Linked DNA regions of Thiosocius teredinicola. The protein of the gene in region 1 interacts with the protein of each later gene in a pairwise test. Links are inferred from orthologs where the notes say so. Each region holds a gene or a part of one and is shown on either strand. Other genes may lie near its edges. The genes, in order: ndk and B1781_RS21940.

What was found.
Region 2: the proteins of ndk (region 1) and B1781_RS21940 interact in binary tests that used the Escherichia coli proteins (3 or more experiments, as listed by UniProt). The link is inferred for Thiosocius teredinicola from one-to-one orthologs.

The regions. Positions count from the first base shown.
Region 1 is NZ_CP019936.1:1,791,943-1,797,783, reverse strand. Bases 2,866-5,841 are described here. They hold ndk (nucleoside-diphosphate kinase), read right to left. Parts: upstream 4,580-5,841; coding sequence 4,151-4,579; downstream 2,866-4,150. Other genes in these bases: B1781_RS08710 (RelA/SpoT family protein), read right to left, coding at 4,795-5,841; rlmN (23S rRNA (adenine(2503)-C(2))-methyltransferase RlmN), read right to left, coding at 3,052-4,140; pilW (type IV pilus biogenesis/stability protein PilW), read right to left, coding at 2,866-3,055. Outside these bases: hisS (histidine--tRNA ligase), read right to left, coding at 1-1,187; B1781_RS08730 (RodZ domain-containing protein), read right to left, coding at 1,265-2,263; more of pilW, read right to left, coding at 2,267-2,865. UniProt on the Escherichia coli protein: Major role in the synthesis of nucleoside triphosphates other than ATP. The ATP gamma phosphate is transferred to the NDP beta phosphate via a ping-pong mechanism, using a phosphorylated active-site intermediate.
Region 2 is NZ_CP019936.1:4,633,290-4,647,219, reverse strand. Bases 10,100-12,824 are described here. They hold B1781_RS21940 (5-formyltetrahydrofolate cyclo-ligase), read right to left. Parts: upstream 11,892-12,824; coding sequence 11,307-11,891; downstream 10,100-11,306. Other genes in these bases: B1781_RS21920 (UPF0149 family protein), read left to right, coding at 12,758-12,824; B1781_RS21925 (TIGR02449 family protein), read right to left, coding at 12,432-12,665; B1781_RS21930 (cell division protein ZapA), read right to left, coding at 12,121-12,435; B1781_RS21945 (hypothetical protein), read right to left, coding at 10,573-10,986; ilvA (threonine ammonia-lyase, biosynthetic), read left to right, coding at 10,100-10,479. Outside these bases: hemE (uroporphyrinogen decarboxylase), read left to right, coding at 1-525; B1781_RS21995 (tetratricopeptide repeat-containing sulfotransferase family protein), read left to right, coding at 677-2,614; coq7 (2-polyprenyl-3-methyl-6-methoxy-1,4-benzoquinone monooxygenase), read right to left, coding at 2,714-3,358; B1781_RS21985 ((Fe-S)-binding protein), read right to left, coding at 3,440-4,633; B1781_RS21980 ((2Fe-2S) ferredoxin domain-containing protein), read left to right, coding at 4,680-4,997; rplM (50S ribosomal protein L13), read left to right, coding at 5,387-5,818; rpsI (30S ribosomal protein S9), read left to right, coding at 5,833-6,225; B1781_RS21960 (porin), read left to right, coding at 6,784-7,842; ribose-5-phosphate isomerase RpiA, read right to left, coding at 7,953-8,612; more of ilvA, read left to right, coding at 8,959-10,099; more of B1781_RS21920, read left to right, coding at 12,825-13,318; pepP (Xaa-Pro aminopeptidase), read left to right, coding at 13,315-13,930. UniProt on the Escherichia coli protein: Involved in the removal of 5-formyltetrahydrofolate.

The DNA.
Region 1 (5,841 bases):
ACAACGGTACCGTTCTCCAGTTCGCTGTCGCCCAGAACCAGGGCAAAGCGCGCACCACTGCGATCGGCACGTTTGAATTGCGCCTTCATGCCGCCGCCCCCGCAGTTGGCGACGATTTCGAGTTGCGGCAAGGCATCACGCAGTTGCTCAGCCATCACCAGGCCAGAGCGCGTTGCCTCTTCTCCCAGCAGCACCAGGTAGATGTCCGCGTTCACGGTCGCCGCGTCCGGCTGCAGCATCTCGAGTATCGCGATGAGGCGCTCGATGCCCATCGCAAATCCAACTGCCGGCACCGGCTTGCCGCCGAGCTGTTCGACCAGTCCATCGTAGCGGCCACCGGCACACACCGTGCCCTGCGCACCCAGCTGATCGGTAACCCACTCGAACACGGTGCGCGAATAATAATCGAGACCGCGCACCAAGCGGGGATTAATCGTGTACGACACGCCGGCACTGTCGAGGGTTTCGCGAATGAACGCGAAATGCGACTGCGATTCCTCGCCGAGATGACTCATCAGGGTCGGCGCCTTGTCGAGCATATCGCGCATGTCAGGATTTTTGCTGTCCAGAATACGCAGCGGGTTGGTGGTCAGGCGCCGCTGGCTGTCTTCGTCGAGCAGCGCGGCGTTGTCCGAAAAATACGCAACAAGCTCTTCGCGATAGGCCTGGCGCTCGTCCGGCGTGCCGAGCGTATTGAGCTGCAGTTCGAGCTCGGGAATGCCCAGGGCGGCCCAGATACGCGCCGTGATCAGGATGACTTCGGCGTCGATATCCGGTCCGGCCATGCCGTACGTTTCGACGCCGATCTGGTGAAACTGGCGATAGCGCCCTTTCTGCGGTTTTTCGTAGCGGAACATCGGCCCCTGGTACCACAGGCGCTGCGTCTGGTTGTGCAGCAGGCCGTTTTCCATCGCCGCACGCACGCAGCCGGCGGTGCCCTCAGGCCGCATGGTGACGCTCAGGCCATTGCGATCATCGAAGGTGTACATCTCTTTCTCGACGATGTCGGTCACTTCACCGATCGAGCGTTTGAACAGCTCGGTCACCTCGAGGATCGGCATGCGGATCTCGCGGTAGCCGTAGGCCTTGAGCACAGTCGCCACGCGCTGCTCGAGGAACTGCCACAGGGGCGACTGTTGCGGCAGCACGTCGTGCATGCCACGGATTGCCTGAATGCTTTTAGCCATGAAAACGTCTTGTAGAAAAAACCGAAGCCCCGCATAGGCGGGGCATTGAGATCGTTACCGTGAAAGGCGAACGCCGGTCAGGGTTCCAGCGTGAACCTCGCCACATTGCCCTTGGCGTAGGGTGCCAGATCGACCGGCACGCCATTCACGCTGATCGTTACCGCGCGCGCGTTACCGATCACTATTTTATAGGGTGGCTCTCCGCCAAGCACCTTGCGCGTGCCTTTCGGCATCTCGCCGAACAATTTGAACTGCCGATCGCTGTCACGCACATCGACCCAGCACGGCGCATTGAAGGTCATGACCACCTCCGGCGCGGCCGGAGCTACTGGTGCCTGGCTGTCGGCCAACGCGGTGCCCGTCGCCGATTCCGCTGCATCCGTCGCGCTGCTCGGCGGTGCTGCGGGCAGGCTCAATTCGCCGGCGGCTTCATTCGCACTATCGACCGGCTCGGCTGCCGAACTGTCCAGCGGCACCTCGGGCGACGGCGCCGGCAGACGCAGGCTGCCATCGGCCATCGACGGGTCGTCCTGCTGCATCAGGCCGCCTTCCACCGTCCCATCATTCAGCGGCAGTATGCCGTCGGCCGCCGCTTCTTCGGTCGCGGTATCGCCGGTCGATGCCGAGCCGGGCACGATGTCGTCGAGATAGCCGCGCCACCACACCAGGAAAAGTGCGATCAGGGTGATCAGCAACAACCAGGTGACGGCCCCGGCCAGACCGCGACTCGGTCCGCCATCTGCCGGCAGGCGCGGCGAGGCATGCTTGACCATAGCCTGTTTGGCGCTGTCATCCGGCCACTTCTCGTCGAACTGTCGCATGACCGATTCAACCGGCACATCGACGAACCGCGCGTAGTTGCGCAGGTAGCCGCGGACGAAAACGCGCGCACCGACCTCGTCGAATTTGTCGGCCTCGAGGGCTTCGACAACACTGCTCGTGAGGTGCAACTCGCTGGCGATCTTCGCCAGGTCGATTCCTTTCGATAATCGTGCGGCACGCAAGCGCTCACCAGGTCCCGGTGAGTAGAATTCTGTAACGTTGTTATTGGTTTGCTCGGGGATTACAGCGCTCATAGTTCACTCAATCGATTGCAGGAATTTGGCTTCTTCTGAATCCGGATATCTGGCTTTCAGTTTCAGGCTGTAACTTGCCATCTGATCCTTGTCGCCCAACTGATTTTCGGTGCGTACACCTAGCCATAGACTTTCAGGGGTATGCTTAGCCACTTCGCCGTAGCGTTGCAGATAGGCACGCGCTGAAAGGTAGTTCCCTCCCTGAAAACTGAGTTTCGCCATGCCCAGCAGGCTTGGCCCGAAGCGCGGGTTCGTGCGTAAGGCCCCACGATAATCGCTCTCCGCTTTGCCGGTCGCACCGGCAAGTTCGTTACAGTGGCCGGCGTTATGCCATGCGAGCCACGGGGTGCTGTACAGAGGATTGGCCAGCGCCCGGCGGAAGTATTTGTCCGCCTCTTCGTAGTTCTTCTGTTTGCACAGATAAGACCCGTAGGCATTCAACGCCACCGGGTTGCGCGGGCCGACGGATACGGCCTTGCGGAACGACTCGCCGGCGGCTTTCATCTGACCAAGTCGCTGGTACACCAGCGCCAGGACGTAGTGGGCATTGCTCGACCTGGGATCGACGATGACCGCCTTCTTGGCATTCGTCAGGGCTTCACTGAGATTGCCTTCTTGCAGGTAAACGGCAGACAGATCGATATACACATCCGCCGGGCTCGGTCCGACCAACGGCGAACCAAGGTCGCCGGTGGCGCCGGCATCGTCGTCGCGTACCGTGGCCTTATTACAGGCTGACAGCGAGACGCTGATGACTACGAGCAGCAGCAGTCGAACCCAACCCTGCGTCATTGAACATGCTCCTGAACTACCGGAATCCGTTTGAACTGGCGCCGACTGCGGTCGCGCACCTTGCCTACGAGCTGACCACATGCCGCATCGATGTCCTCGCCGCGCGTTTTGCGCGTAGTCGCGATAATGCCGGCACGCTTCAGGCGCTGACGAAACGCTTCAACCCGCTCTTCGGGCGAGGTTCGATAATCACTGCCCGGGAAAGGATTGAACGGGATCAGATTGACCTTTGACGGGACACCCTGAAGCAACCGGATCAGGGCCTTGGCATGGGAAATCGAATCGTTCACACCATCAAGCATGACATATTCCCAGGTGATCTTGCGGCGTTTGTCGCTGCTTATAAAATTTTTACACGCCGGGATGAGCTGCTCTAGCGGGTATTTCCTGTTGATCGGCACCAACTGGTCGCGCAGCTCATTGTCTGGCGCATGCAGCGACACCGCCAGGCTGACATCGCTGAGGTCGCGCAGCCGGTTGAGCGCCGGCACGATGCCCGAGGTACTCAGAGTCACCCTCGCCTTCGAGATCATGTAGGCGAGATCCTCCTGCATCAGATCCATCGCGGGGACGACATTGTCGATGTTGGCCAGCGGCTCACCCATCCCCATCATCACCACGTTGGTCGGAATCCTGCCGAGTTCACGCGTCGCCAACCACACCTGGCCGATGATCTCGTCGGTCGTCAGGTTGCGGTTGAAGCCCTGCTGGGCGGTCGAACAGAAGGAACAATCGAGCGCGCACCCCACCTGCGACGACACGCAGATGGTGTCGCGGTTGTCTTCCGGGATATGCACGGTCTCGATGTGCTGGCCGTCGGCCAGTTCCAGCACCCACTTGGTGGTGCCGTCACGCGCCGGCTGCACCAGCGCAATCTTCGGCACGACGATCTCCGCTTGCTGCTTGAGCTGATCGCGCAGCTTCTGCGGTACATCGGTCATCGCATCGAAATCGATCACGCCGTGCTTGTGGATCCACTTGAGCACATTGCGACCGTGAAAAGCCTTGGCGCCCAGGCCGACGAAATAGGCCTCGATGGCCGACTTCGTCAGTCCGACAAGATTGGTCTTGGGCGCCTCGGTCATCAAGTGTGGCTCAGCGGGTGCGCTCACACACGCCTTCGGGGAAGAAGAAAGCGATCTCGGTGGCGGCGGTGTCGGGACCGTCGGATCCGTGAACCGCGTTTTCGTCGACCGTCTTGGCGTGATCGGCGCGGATCGTGCCCGCGGCGGCTTCCTGCGGGTTGGTTGCACCCATCAGCTCACGGTTCTTGGCAATCGCGCCCTCGCCCTCGAGGACCTGCACCATAACCGGACCGGAAGTCATGAAATCGACCAGGTCGTTGTAGAACGGACGCTCTTTGTGGACAGCGTAGAACTCGCCTGCCTGCTCGCGCGACAGGTGCATCATCTTCGCTGCAATAATGCGCAGACCGCCTTTTTCAAACCGGTTGTAGATATCGCCAATGACATTTTTTGCCACAGCATCCGGTTTGATGATGGAAATGGTACGTTCAACGGCCATCGAAAACTCCAATAAGATCAGATACAAAAAGACGAAATCGAGCAGCCGGCGGCTGCCTGATGAATAGAACCCGAGTGTTGTTTTTCGTTATTTTTCCCGCCAGAGTCGTGTGGTTTTAACGCAACGACTCGAAACTGGTTTAAGAATAACAGAATTTCTCTTTTAAATCGGGGGCTTAGTTTGGTAATTGAAACACAGGCAAGCGGGGTCGGCAATTAGGATAATTGCCGACGCACGTCGAGCACGTCGGGAATCTGGGACAGGCGTTCCATGACCCGGCTGAGTTGAGTCATGTCGCTGACCTCGGCGGTGAAACGCATATTCGCCCGCTCGTTGCGCCGATCGGACTGGGTGTTGACGCCCAGCACATCGATCTCGGCATTGGCGAACACCGACGAAATGTCCCGCAACAGACCTTTGCGGTCGGCCGCGAACACGTGGATGTCGACCAGGAAACGCGAGTCGCGCTGTGTATCCGCCCACGAGACGTCCACCAGGCGCGCCCGGTGTTCGGGGTTCATCTTGCGCACTACGGCGCAGTCTGCGCGATGGACCGTCACGCCGCGCCCCTTGGTGATATATCCAACGATATCGTCGTAAGGCACCGGTTTGCAGCATTTGGCCATCTGCGTCATCAGGTCGCCGATGCCCTCGACGACGATCTGCCCCGCACCGCCTGCAGACTTCGAGGGCGCCCGTTGACGAACCTTCTCCGGAATCTCCTTATCGGCGATGTGCGCGGGATCGCGACGCGCCCGCTCGATCTGGGTATTCGCAAGCTGGATCGCCGAGAGTTCACCGCGTCCGATCGCGGCGAGCAGATCGTCGGGCGTCTTGAAGTTGAAACGTGCGGCGAGCTTGTCGAGATCGGGCTTGGGTACGCTCAAGCGCGCGACTTCGCGTTCGAGACTGTTGCGACCGATCGCCACATGCTCGTCGAAGTCCTGCTGCTTGAACCACTGGCGAACGCGGTTGCGGGCACGACTCGTCGTCAGATAACCCGAGTGCGGATTCACCCAGTCGCGACTCGGCCCGCCTTCCTTGACGGTCAGAATCTCGACCTTTTCACCGCTTTTTAACGGTTGGGCCAACGGCGCGATATGTCCATCGACCTTGGCGCCGCGGCAACGATGACCGACCGAGGTGTGGATCGCATAGGCAAAATCCAGCGCCGTGGCGCCATTGGGCAGCTCGATCACCTCGCCCTTGGGTGACAGCACGTAGATGCGACGCGCTTCGAACTCGGCATCTTCCTCACCCGG
Region 2 (13,930 bases), 2.8 Mb from region 1 along the record:
CTCGAGAAACTCGCCGATGCCGTCACCGCCTATCTCAATGCTCAGGTAGCGGCCGGCGCCCAGGCGCTGATGATCTTCGACACCTGGGGCGGCACGCTGACCCCAAAGGACTATCGCGCATTCTCCCTGGCCTACATGCAGCGGATCGTTGACGGCCTGACCCGTGAGGCAGATGGTCGGCGTGTACCCGTGATATTGTTCACCAAAGGTGGCGGACAGTGGCTGGAATGGATGGCAGACACCGGGTGCGACGCGCTGGGTCTGGACTGGACGACAGATATCGGCGAGGCGCGCGCACGTGTTGGCGGCCGCGTCGCGCTTCAGGGCAATCTTGATCCCTGCACCCTGTATGCTTCACCCGAGGCTATCGAACGCGCTGTCGCAGAGATCCTTGCGAGCTACGGTGAAGGAACCGGCCATGTGTTCAATCTTGGTCACGGAATTCATCCGGCAATCCCCCCAGAGCATGCAGCAGCGATGATCCAGGCGGTGCATGAGAAAAGTCGGCAGTATCACTCGACCTAGGCGCGGTTGCTTTAGTGCCCTGCACAGGGCGGGTCAATGATGATCAACAGCGATGAGTCGGAAACGCACTAAGCCGCCAGCGACAGCAAAAGCAAGAAGAGCCTCGACAGACGATGTGGCCCAACGGCAGGCCTCAGTTATCGCGAGCAACGTGGCTCAATTGTTGAGCAAAGGCAATTTGCAAGCTGCCGCAATTTCGGTTGGCCAAGGTCTTTCCGTTGCGCCGAATCACCCGGATCTTCTGCATCTTGCCGGTCAGGTCTCTCTACAAACCGGCAACAAGGACGAGAGCAAGCGCCTCATCCGTCGGGCAATAAAAGTCGCGCCCAAGATCGGGCTTTATCATTACAGTTTGGCTGCAGCCTTGTTTGCCGAGAACGACCTGGATGGGGCCCTGCAGAGTCTACGCGCAGCGATTCGGCTCGAACCGCGCAATGCCGATGCGTATACCAACCTCGGAATTGTTTTCGTCAGGAAAAAACAGCACGATGAAGCTGAAGCTGCCTTTTCACAAGCCGCTCGATTGAAGCCGGATGACCCGCAAGTCCACCTGAATCTGGCGATTTGCAATATGGAACTGAAAGAGCCGCAGAAGGCCGCGGCGGCCGTGCGGAAGGTTGAAGAGCTGGTTCAGGCGCCCGAGCCCCGACTGCTCTTCCAGATCGGCAACGTGTATCGCGGGCTGGGGCAGTCGTCACTTGCTGAGAGCTACTATCATCGAGCACTCGAAAGACAATCCGAAGCGCCGGACATGTGGTTTGAGTTCGGCGATTTGTTATTGCAGACAGGCGAATATGATCGTGCCGCTGAGGCATTGCGTAAGGCTGATGCTCAGGGCTACGACAATATCGCCGTTGACATAGCCGTGGCGCGTGTTCATGCGGCGCTCGGCGAGATTGACCAAGCGAGGGCATTGCTCGACAGTGCAACTGCGAAGGCGGGTGACAAGGCGGTGTATTTGTACGACGTCGCGCGTCAATTCACGTTCATCGGCGATTTTACAGCGCAAGAACGTTGCTTGCATCGGGTGCTCGAACTCGAACCAGATCATGCCGGTGCATTCGCAGCGCTCTTGATCGCTCCCGGCCGCAAACTCACCGATGGCGATGTGGCGAAATTGCGCAAACTGGCTGACGACAAGTCCGTCGATTCCGAGACGCGTCGCCGGATCGGGTTCTCCCTGGGTAATCACTACCGGTACACCAAGCAGTATGACGAGTCATTCCGGTATTACCGACTGGGAAACCGGCTACGCGGAAACAGGTTCGATCGCGAGGCGTACGCTCAATGGGTTGCGAGCGTCGAAAGTACCTTCACATCGGACTTTTTTGAGCAGCGTGCAACATGTGGATCGGACTCGCGTCTGCCGGTGTTGATTGTCGGTATGCCGCGGTCCGGTACGACGCTTACCGAGCAGATCATCAGTTCGCACCCAAATGTATTCGGTGCGGGCGAATATGGTTACGTCTCCAAGCTGTGCAGCTCGGCGGGCCTGGAGTTTCCAGACCCGCGAGCCGGTCTCGATCGGTGTTCAGCGGTGACCTGCGACGAAACCGCGAGGCATGCAGAGATCTACCTGGAGAAGATGCAGGCGCTGACACAGCGTGGCGAGACGAAAGTCACGAACAAGCTTCCGCACAATTTCGAACAGCTCGGGGTGTTTGGCATGCTATTCCCCAAGGCCCCGATCATTCACGTCAAACGCGATCCGCGTGACAATCTTCTGTCGATATATTTTCAGGATTTCAGCGAGTTTCACGACTACGCAACCGATCTGAAAAGCCTGGGTCACTTCTTTCGTTTGTATGAACGCCTGATGGCGCACTGGTTGAAGGTGGTGCCGAATCCGGTGTACACCCTTCAATACGAAGACCTTGTCGCCGATCTGCCGACCAAGGCGCGCGAACTGGCCGATTTTGTCGGCATCGGTTGGGACGAACGGATGCTCAGTTATTACGACCAGGAGCGCAAGGTCGACACAGCGAGTAAATGGCAGGTGCGACAGCCGATCTACCAGAGTTCGGTTAGCCGCTGGACGCCGTATGCGAAACACCTCAAGCCGCTTTTTGATGCTCTGGACCAGACATAGGTACAGCAACTGTTTCGTGCTGGAGGGCTGAGGTCAAGCGGTCGAGACCTCCTCCACAAGTAGGGATTCCTTCAATGCTGCTCCCGGATGCCGGGTTTGCTAGAGCCGGTACACCGACTTCGTCATGATCTTGGCCGTTACTTTCATCAATGCCTTGATTGGCTGCGGCAGGCTTACTCCCCCGTGTGCCCGCGCCTTTTCGCCATGCACGATCTCGTCGGCTTTCATCTGTTCGAGAATCACCCGCGTTCTGGCGTCGTGCTGAGGTACCTGGTTGAGGTGTTCATCCAGATGCCCTTCTACCTGTTTCTCTGTTTCGGCGACGAATCCCAAGCTCCATTTGTCACCGGCTAGCCCGGCCGCAGCGCCGATCGCGAATGAGCCTGCATACCAGATCGGGTTGAGCACGCTAAGGCGTCCACCCAATTGCTCTACCCGTTGCTCACACCAATCCAGATGGTCGTTTTCTTCTGCCGCTGAACGTTCCATGCTCCTGCGCACCTCGGGGTCGCGCGCTGTTAGTGCCTGGCCCTGATAGAGGGCTTGCGCACAGACTTCTCCTGTATGGTTGATTCGCATCAAGCGTGCAATGTGATCGCGCTCCTGCTCGGTCAGTTCCGTATCTGGAATGTCGCCTGCAGGGTTTGTTCGTTCCGTAACTTGCGGACGGCCGAACAGGGTACGCATGGCTTGATCGATGTTCATCATCAACGTGTCGGCGGGTGAATAATTTCGCGGTTGCATGACGGATCCGAAATAGTGACCAGCTGGTAACCGTATTTAACCGCAATTCACGAAGGAAAGCCCCTTACGCCTTCCTTCGTTTCACATCGAGCGATCGGCCAGCTGGCGTGCCAGTAATTCGACGGGATGAAGGACTTCCCGTCGCACACCGCGTTCGAGCAGGCCTGCAGAGATATGCATCGCGCAACCAATATTGGTCGTGGTGATCGGCGCGGTGGGGTGCGCTAGCGCCTGATCCAGCAACGGCCTGCGTAGGATGTCGGCGGTCGCCGGGTGACGCAGCATGTAGTCTCCGGCGCTGCCGCAACAGTGGCCTGCAACACCTAGCGGCTCAACGGAAACACCGGGAATCTTCGAAAGTAGTGCCTGCGACCAGTTTCCACCTTTGTAAACGTTCGCCATGGTGCAAGGGGTATGCGCCAGAACGGCAACATCCAGAGGACGGAAATCGTCAGCCGTCAGTTCGGACTCGGTGAGCAAAAATTCACAGATGTCCCGATGCGGAAGTTGGATTGGGCTTGCGTGGCCCTCGATATGCACACCGCATCCGCTGGCAATGGAGATCACCGCATCGAGTCCGCGGGGGAACGCGCGCTGAAATGCCTCGGCCTGGCGTTTCGCGGTGGTGACATCGCCGGCATGTTGCGCCAAGGCGCCACAACAACCCTGGTCTGCCGGGATTTCCACATCGAAGCCACAATACCGAAGTAGCAGGACTGCAGCGTTCAATGCAGTTCCTTGCTTTGCCGACGTCGCGCAGCCGAGAAACAGCCCTACCCGGCCCTTAATCGGCCGCGAGGTTGCGTCAAGGTGCCCGGGGCGTGGGGGGCGCCCTCCCCCGGCTAGACTGTTCCCGAGCAGATGGAGCCGATGCAATGGCCCTAGTGGTTTGGATAGCGTTAACGGGAGCAGCTGGGCGGCCTGACCAGCCCAGCGCATCAACCGCGGTTCTTGCAGTAACTTCAGCCAACGACGCGGCTTGCCTGGAGCCAACTCAGCCCGAGCGTACTCAACGAGACTGCCGTACTCGACGCCTGACGGGCAAACGGCTTCGCAACGCCGACACGTGAGGCAGTTATCGAGATGGCGGCGAACGGCGGCATCCGGTTTCAGGCGACCATCCGCCAGGCCTTCAATCAACGCCAGCCGGCCACGCGGAGATTCATTCTCGTCACTGCTAAGACGGTAAGTCGGACATTCCGGCAGGCACATCCCACATTTTACGCAGCGATCGAGTTTCGCCTTGGCGGCTGTTTGGTCATCCGTTGGATACATGGCCTATATAATGAGGCTTTACGCCATGCCGTGGACGGGTCGTTGTATGAGTTATTTTTCGCACCATGTGTTCTTTTGTACCAACCAGCGGGATGACGGTCGACAGTGTTGCAACCAATGCGGTGCCACTGATGCGCGCGCTTACGTCAAACAGCGTTGCAAGGAACTGGGTATTGCTGGTCAGGGCAAGGTGCGCATCAATAACGCCGGCTGCCTGGATCGCTGCGAATCGGGGCCGGTGATCGTCATCTATCCCGAAGAAACGTGGTACACCTATGTCGACAACTCGGATCTCGACGAGATCATCGAAAAGCACCTGATCGGCGGCCAAGTGGTCGACCGCCTCAGAATTGACCAGGATTGAAAGTCGTGAACGGTCGCACACTGAAGGTCTGAACAGGGGTTGACAAACAGCACGGAATATCAGAATATCTGCACATACTGATTCGAAAGGATCAGTTCTCCTCCATCCTCCTTTGGTGGTTACTTTGGAAAGCGCGACACCCCCTGTCGCGCTTTTTTTTTCATATCGACAGAATTTGTGAGCAATCCTATCTGCTTGTAAATGTTAGTGTTATTGCTTTTCTAACGGGTGGCGGCGATGGCTGGCGGCGCAGATCGTGATCTGGCATTCGTTCGGCGAGCTCGAGTACAGCGCTAACTGCCCCAAAATGCTTGCGAATTATTTTGTTCCCCGGTAAGATTCGCGCCCTTTCGTGACACACTTGCACTCCTTGTTTGGAGCAGAATGAAATGAACACCACGGTCAGCGCTAAGCCCGCAGAAGTCCGCCGGGAATGGTTATTGGTTGATGCAGACGGCAAAACGCTTGGGCGCCTGGCGTCAGAAATTGCACGTCGCCTGAAAGGTAAGCACAAGCCGATTTTCACGCCGCACATCGATACCGGCGATTACATCGTGGTGATCAACGCTGAAAAAGTGGCCGTTACGGGTAATAAGCTGAAAGACAAGATGTACCATCATCACACCGGCTATATCGGTAACTTGAAGTCGATCAGTCTTGAAAAGCAGCTGCAGAAAGCACCGGAGCGCGTCATCGAAACGGCCGTTCGCGGCATGTTGCCTCGCAACCCGCTGGGTCGCGCGATGATGAAGAAGCTTCGGATCTTTGCCGGACCCGAGCATACTCATCAGGCGCAGCAGCCCAAGCCGTTGGAAATCTGAGATCGGAATAGAACATGGCACAGCAGATGAATTACGGAACCGGCCGCCGCAAGACTTCAACGGCCCGCGTCTTTTTGAGTCACGGTAACGGTGCAATCACCGTCAATGGCCGCCCGCTCGACAAGTTCTTCGGCCGTGAAACGGCTCGCATGGTTGTTCGCCAGCCTCTGGTCGTGACTGAAATGGCCGACAAGCTCGACATCAACGTCACCGTTATCGGTGGTGGTACGACTGGACAGGCTGGTGCAATTCGCCATGGCATCGCACGGGCGCTGGTCGAACACGACGAGAATATGCGCGTGCCGCTTCGTCGCGCAGGGTTCCTGACCCGCGACGCGCGTATGGTCGAGCGTAAGAAGGTCGGCCTACACAAAGCGCGCAAGCGTCCGCAGTACTCGAAGCGTTAATCGCTGCCGATTGGTGCTGCCGGCTTGCCCAGCAGCACCTTTCTGGCTGCTCGTGTTTTAGTTCCTGGGCGAAATCAAGAGATATCGCCTTCTCCCGCGACCGAAATATCGTGTCGAAGGGGCGATCCCGCGTCTTCCAGGCATTTCGTGCCTTTTCTTTTTTGGGGCGTAGCTCAATTGGCAGAGCGACGGACTCTGACTCCGTAGGTTGTAGGTTCGATCCCTACCGCCCCAGCCATATCTCCCCCATCTGCTGCACAATTGTCACGCTGAAGCGATTGTGGTCACTCTTTTCGCGTCTTTCAGCGTCAGAGTACAAAAAAATCAAATCTGACAGAAATTCGACACCAGATTAGGTGTGCGCTCTAAGTTGCTTTTGTAAAAAGAAAAATATTGCGCATTCAGAGGCTTGCTTTAATCAGGGATGTTGGGTTTTTGCAACAAAACAACAAAGTGTGGATTTTTTGCAAAAAAGTGCTTGCGCTGTGGTATGGGAAACACTACTATTCTCCTCGCACAGCTTTTCTTTAAACCAAAACCTATTTACGGGAGTTCTCAATGAACAAAAAGCTTCTGTCTGCAGCCATCGTCGCTGCTTGCGCTGCTGCCCCGGCTGCTTTCGCTGACGCAGTCGTTTACGGTAAAGCCCACGTCTCGGTCGACGCTATCGACTACGAGGCCACCTCCAGCGTTCTTGCTCCGGCTGAAAAAGACAACTACGAAGTCAACAGCCGTTCTTCGCGCCTTGGTTTCAAGGGTTCGGAAGATCTGGGTAACGGCCTGAAGGCTATCTATCAGTTCGAATTCGGTATCGACGTTGACGACAACAGCGGTATCAACAACGGCCGTAACACCTTCGTTGGCCTCGCTGGCGACTGGGGTACCTTCCTGGTTGGTCGTCATGACACCCCGCAGAAACTGGCTTTCTACGCTGCTGGTAACGAGCGTCTGGGTGACTCGATCATCGACCTGAACCGTTCGAACGCTAGCTGGGACATCTCTGGCGGCGCTCCGATCGGTGTCTTCCACGAAGCACGCGTCGATGACGCAATTGCTTACGTAACCCCGAACTTCAGCGGTTTCACCGCTGCGGTTGCGATCGTTCCGGGTGAAGACGACGGCGTCGCTACCGGTACCGGTACCGGTGGTGCCGACGGTCTGGCTGACCACTGGTCCGCAGGCCTGATGTACTCAGGCAACGGTCTGAAAGCCAGCGTTGGCTACACCGACTACTCGGGTGACCAGGGTAAGGCAAATGCTGATGACACCACCGTATTCCAGGTTGGTGCAAGCTACACCTTCAACAACTTCAGCATCGGTGCGCAGTACGAAGACAGCGATTTGGCTGATGTCGTCGATTACACCGCTTGGGCTGTAACCGGCAAGTTCACCTTTGGTAACAACGCTCTGAGCTTGGTGTACACCGATTCTGAATTTGACGTCGGCGGCGGCAGTGCTGGTGATGAAGAGACCACTGGCTGGGGTCTGGCTGCTGAGCACAACTTCAGCAAGCGCACCAAAGTCTACGCTGCATACGCTACCAATGAAGTTGAGGTTAGCGGTGGCGACGACGGCGACCAGGACGTCTTCTCGCTCGGTATGATCCACAGCTTCTAATCGAACGATTAGATTCTCGTGATCAAAAACGGGGCCTTCGGGCCCCGTTTTTTATTGTGCGTAGCCAGCACAGCGTGCTGGCTGAACCGCGGCTGTTGCTAAGCCCGAGGTCAAGGTTTGACTACTTTGGGACCTTCGGGCGTTCCGAGAATCAGCACGTCCGCCGGGCGGTGAGCAAATATCCCGACGGTTACGACGCCGGCCAGCTGATTGATCTGGGTTTCCAGTTTCACCGGCTCCATGATCTCGAGATCATGTACGTCGAGTATGAGGTTGCCGTTGTCGGTGACGAAGTTCTCACGCCACACCGGGCTGCCGCCGAGTTTGACCAGTTCGCGTGCGACGTAGCTGCGTGCCATCGGGATAACTTCGACCGGCAATGGGAACTTGCCCAGTACGTCGACAAGCTTTGACTCGTCCGCGATGCAGACAAACTTCTTGCTGGCCGCCGCGACGATCTTTTCTCGCGTAAGCGCGCCGCCACCCCCCTTGATCAGGTGTAGCTGGCGATTCGATTCATCTGCGCCGTCGACGTAAACCTCCAAGCCGCCGGTAGCGTTCAGGTCGAGTACGGGTATGCCGAGCTTCTTCATGCGCTCTGTGGATGCCTCAGAGCTGGAAACGGCACCATCGAACCGGCCCTTCACGTCTGCGAAGGCGTCTATAAAATGGTTGACGGTCGAGCCGGTGCCGACACCGATGATGCCGCCTTCCGGCAGGTACTCGATCGCAGCTTGCGCCGCCTGTCGTTTCATTTCGTCTGCGTTCATATCTGCCCTCTGCTTGGTCGGGTCTTCGCCCGTGAGTTTTCTGATGGCGCAGAAGGTATCACCGATGCCTGCACGCAGGCCAGCCGGCCGACTCCGGCGCATCAATCCGGGTGCGCGTACGCATCGTGCGGTCGGAACAACAGCGGCCTGCGCTGTTCTCCAAGTCGACGGTACATACTTCAGGCAGAGTTGCAGGCAATGCTGATACGATTGATGTTTTCGCCTGCCGGGTAAGCGCTCGATGTTGCAAGCCGGTTGTTGGCGCGCATGGCGAAGAGGCCGGTCCGGAGTATTGCGGGTTCCGGCGTAACGCGGAAATTTGTCGATTCAATTTGAGAGAGCTGGTATGTCACGCAACTACGTTGAAAAGATCCTGCGGGCTCGCGTCTATGATGTCGCGGTCGAGTCGCCGCTGGAAACAGCTGCGCGGCTGTCATCGCGAACAAGCAACAGGGTGTTGCTCAAGCGCGAAGACGAGCAGCAGGTTTTCTCTTTCAAGTTGCGCGGCGCCTACAACAAGATCTATCAGCTGACGCATGAGCAACGTGCTGCAGGCGTCGTGGCTGCTTCAGCCGGCAATCATGCACAAGGTGTCGCTCTTGCCGGAAAGCGGCTCGGTGTTGCAACTACCATCGTTATGCCGGTGACTACGCCGGGCATCAAGGTCGAAACCGTACGTCGCCTTGGTGGCAAGGCCGTGCTGCAGGGCGATTCTTATGACGATGCCTTCGCGCACGCGATGAAGCTGGTCGAAGCCAAAGGTTTGACCTTCATTCATCCCTTCGACGATCCGGATGTGATTGCAGGCCAAGGCACGATCGGTATGGAGATCTTGCGACAACACGCAGACCCCATCGATGCGGTGTTTGTGCCCGTCGGAGGCGGTGGCCTGATCGCCGGTGTTGCTGCTTACATCAAGCACGTACGGCCGGAGATAAAAGTCATCGGCGTCGAGCCGGAGGATTCCCCGACGCTGGAGCGAGCCATGGCTGCCGGTCGCCGTGTCGTGTTGCCCCGAGTAGGGCTGTTCGCTGATGGTGTCGCAGTGCGCCAGATCGGCAAGGAAACATTTCGCGTCGCGCGCAAGGTTGTCGATGAGGTGATTTTGGTTACCACCGATGAGATCTGTGCGGCGATCAAGGATATCTTCGACGATACGCGGAGTGTTGCCGAGCCTGCCGGAGCGCTTGCGGTGGCGGGTATCAAGAAGTACATCGCTCGCGAGAAAGCCAAAGAGCAGACATTGGTGGGCATACTCAGTGGTGCCAACGTCAACTTCGACCGTTTGCGGCATATCGCAGAGCGTGCAGAAGTCGGTGAACAGCGTGAAGCGTTGTTCGCGGTGCGGATACCCGAAAAACCCGGCAGCTTTCTCGCGTTCTGCAGAGCCTTGGGTAAACGCAGCATCACGGAGTTCAATTACCGTTTTTCAGATGATCAGGATGCCCAGGTCTTTTGCGGCGTAGAGTTGCGCAACGGCAACGCTGAACGGATAGAGCTCAAGGATCAGTTGGCTGAGAAGGGGTTCGAGGTTGCTGACCTGACCGACAACGAAACAGCCAAACTGCATATCCGATACATGGTCGGTGGCCATGCGCCGCAAGCGACAAACGAAAAGCTCTTCCGCTTCGAGTTTCCTGAGCGGCCGGGTGCGCTGCTGGATTTTCTCAAGGGGCTATCACGGGGGTGGAATATCAGCTTGTTCCACTACCGCAACCACGGTGCCGCCTATGGGCGTGTTCTGGTCGGTTTGCAGCTTGACGCAGGGTCGGTGAAGAGTTTCAGGGCGTATATGGAAGAGAGTGGATACGCGTACAGCGATGAGTCCGAGAACATCGCCTATCGACTGTTCGCCAAGGGCGGCTGAAGAACAAAAAACCCTGTCCGCACAATAGCTTAGTGCGGAAGCGGTAGAGAAAAGCCCGACCTGCAGGTCGGGCTTTTCTTTGCAGTTAAACGATCAACGCTTCTTGCGAGGCGTGACCTTACGTGGCCTGGCTTTCGCTTTTTTCTTAGCGGTAGCCTTTTTCTTTTTAGGTGCTGCTTTTTTCTTTTTAGCAGCGGCCTTCTTCTTTGAAGTTGCCTTCTTCTTTGAAGCGGCTTTCTTCTTCGAAGTTGCCTTCTTCTTTGAAGCGGCCTTCTTCTTTGAAGTTGCCTTCTTCTTTGAAGTGGCTTTCTTCTTCGAAGTCGCCTTTCTTCTCGAAGTGGCTTTCTTCTTAGAGGTTGCCTTCTTCTTGGCGGCTACTTTTTTCTTCTTAGCAGCTGCCTTCTTCTTTGGTGCTGCTTTCTTCTTCGCAGCGACCTTCTTCCTGGAAACGGAAGCTTTCTTAGCTACCGCTTTCTTCTTTGCCGATGACTTCTTCTTGACTGCCATAAACCCCCTCCGGTTGAACAGGTGCCATAGACCATGGCTTGAGTATAAACAAGGAAAACGAAAATACTAGTTTGTCAACGGCGTTATCGACGTTTGCTTTCAAGGCTTTAGCGAAAATTTGTGATTTGTTTTTGCAACTGAAGTTGCGTTCACACGATGTATACGGGGCGAAACGCGATTTCGCATTCAACGTGAACGCTACGCAGCTTGTATTTCGTTGCCAAGAAATCAACGCAAAAAAAATTTCGAAATCGTGCTTCGTAACTGCGCAAAAGGCTTAAAAGCGCAGCTTTCAACGCCTGCTGATGGCTGCGAACTGCCTATGCGTAAACGCGTTGTTCAGTGAAAACTGCGTCGAGTTTAACGTCCCAGGGTTGCTGTTCGATCTGAGCGACTCGTTGGAGATCGAATGCAACGCCAGCGAGGTGCGGACGTTGCAGATGTGAACGACGTCGGCGAAAAGCGAATGTGCGATCGTAGAATCCGCCACCCATGCCGAGTCGGTGGCACTGCGTATCGAAACCGAGCAGAGGCACGATAACGAGGTCGAGATCACGCGCGGGTAGAACGACAGTTGTGCGTGGGTCAGGTTCAGGTATGCCGAATCGATTCGGCATCATCGCTGTGTCGGGTGTCCATCGCGCAAACCACAGCCGACCTTGCTGGAAAGGGTGCAGCACAGGCAGAAAGCAGTGTTTGCCCAGCGCGGCTGCGATCTGCGCCAGGGGCATCGGGTCGATTTCCCCGTTTGAACCGACATAGAAGGCGATGCGGCGAGCTTTGAGAAACGGGCGATAGCGCGCGATACGTTCGATGACGCGCGCCTGTGCGCTTGCACGTGCAGCGTCTGTGAGCTCACGCCGAGCGCGTTTCAAGGTTTGACGTAGGGGTTTCGGATTGCTCATCGCGCAGAGAAAGCGGCATTCCCCACCTGTGCCGGTACTTGCCGTTATCCTTGAACCGTGAGGTTCAAGTGGGACCGAAGCGGCGCCTCAGGCTTTCCGCTACAAGGCGGACATGCACACTGGCGTCCGAGGCTCGGTCCCGGGGTGCGTAAGCATAGGCTCAAGGGAACATCGGGCCAGCTGTCGAGCACCGCAGGGAATGCCTGATTACAGGCTAAACGCAAACGCTCTAGAGTTCCAGCTGTGTGCTGTCGTTGAGTGCGATTTCGATGCGCTCGCGCAACGAACGTATGCGCTTGTTGGCAGAACTGGCAGCAGAATCCTGCTCGGATTTTTCCTTCAGGAGTTCGTGGGCGAGGTTCAACGCGACCATGACCGCGATTCGATCGGTTCCGATAACCTTTCCTGAACCTCGTACCTCGCGCATGCGTGCATCGAGAAACCGTGCCGCGCCGATCAATTCGTCTTCGTCGCCCGGTTCACACGCGATGCGATAGTCTTTGCCGAGGATGCTGACCGCAATGGGTTCGGCGGGTTTGCTCACGCTTCATCCTCCAGCTTTTTCAGCCGGCTGATCATGTCTTCGACACGTGTCTTGGCCTGGTCGTTCTTGTTGGCCAGCTTATCGCGCTCCACGAGCAACTCCTGCTCACGAGCACGAAGCGTTTTATTCTCATCCTTGAGATGGGTACAGGCGCGAATCAGTTCTTCCACGCGCACTTCGAGTGCGCGCAGGTCCTGTTCCTGGATGCCTTGTTTATCGTTATTGCTCATAGCTTTGTGGACTATAGTTTCGCAGGCTCAGCCGGGTCAATGGCGGCGCATGATACGATGGTTGGCGGCTCGATAAACTGTGACTTGATCCGATGGTAGTTCCCTCCGAAGAAACCGCACCCGAATACACCGCGGTAGCCGCCGCCATGCAGCGTTGCGGCATGCCGCAAGCCCCCGCCGAAACCCAAGGGCTGGCGCTGGGCCTGTATATCGGCGGCGTCGCCAACCCGTTGCAGCTCTGGCAAAAAGAGTTGTATGCCGATCTCGATCCCAACGACGTGCTTGCAGCCGAATGTCGCACCCTGCTGGACCGCGTTTTCGCCGCCGTGTTCGTCGGTGACTCGGGGCATTCCATGCACCTGTCACTGTTCCTGCCTGAAGGCATTGAGGTCAGCGTTTCGCGCCTGCAGGCCGTGCGTGGCTGGTGTCAGGGCTTTCTGTACGGTATCGGACTGGGCGGCGAATCGCTGACCCAGCGTCTGTCGCCACAGGCCCAGGAACTGTTGCGTGATCTCACCGAGATCACCCGGCTCGATACCGACAATGTCGACAACAGCAGCGAAGATCAGTCAGCCTTGATCGAGATCGAAGAATATCTGCGCGTCGGCGTCATGTTGATCCGTGACGAACTCAAGGGAGACAAGTCAGCGTGAACCAGAATGAGTTCAAGCGCCGCCGCCGTCAGCTGATGCGCATGATGGGGCCCGGCAGCGTGGCGATATTGCCGACCGCTGCGGAAACCATCCGCAATCGGGATGTGCACCACCCGTTCCGACCGGACAGTGACTTCTACTACCTGACCGGGTTCGCCGAACCCGAAGCGGTCATGGTGCTCGTACCCGGTCGGGCGCATGGCGAATACATACTGTTCTGCCGCGAAAAAGATCCGACGAAAGAGCTGTGGGATGGGCGACGCGCCGGTTTGGAGGGCGCGGTTGACGACTACGGCGCCGACGATGCGTTTCCGATCACCGACCTCGACGACATCCTGCCGGGGCTGCTCGAAGAGCGCGAGCGCGTCTTCTTCGCCATGGGCTGCGACCCGGCGTTCGACAAGCGCGTCTCAGACTGGGTCAGCCAGGTACGTTCCCGCGCGCGCGCCGGAGTACACGGCCCGATCGAATTCCTCGCGCTGGATCATTTCCTTCACGACATGCGGCTTTACAAGAGTCGCGCCGAAACGTCGGTCATGCGACGCGCTGCGAAATTGTCCGCGCAGGCGCATCGTGAGCTCATGCGTCGCTGTGAGCCGGGCATGCATGAGT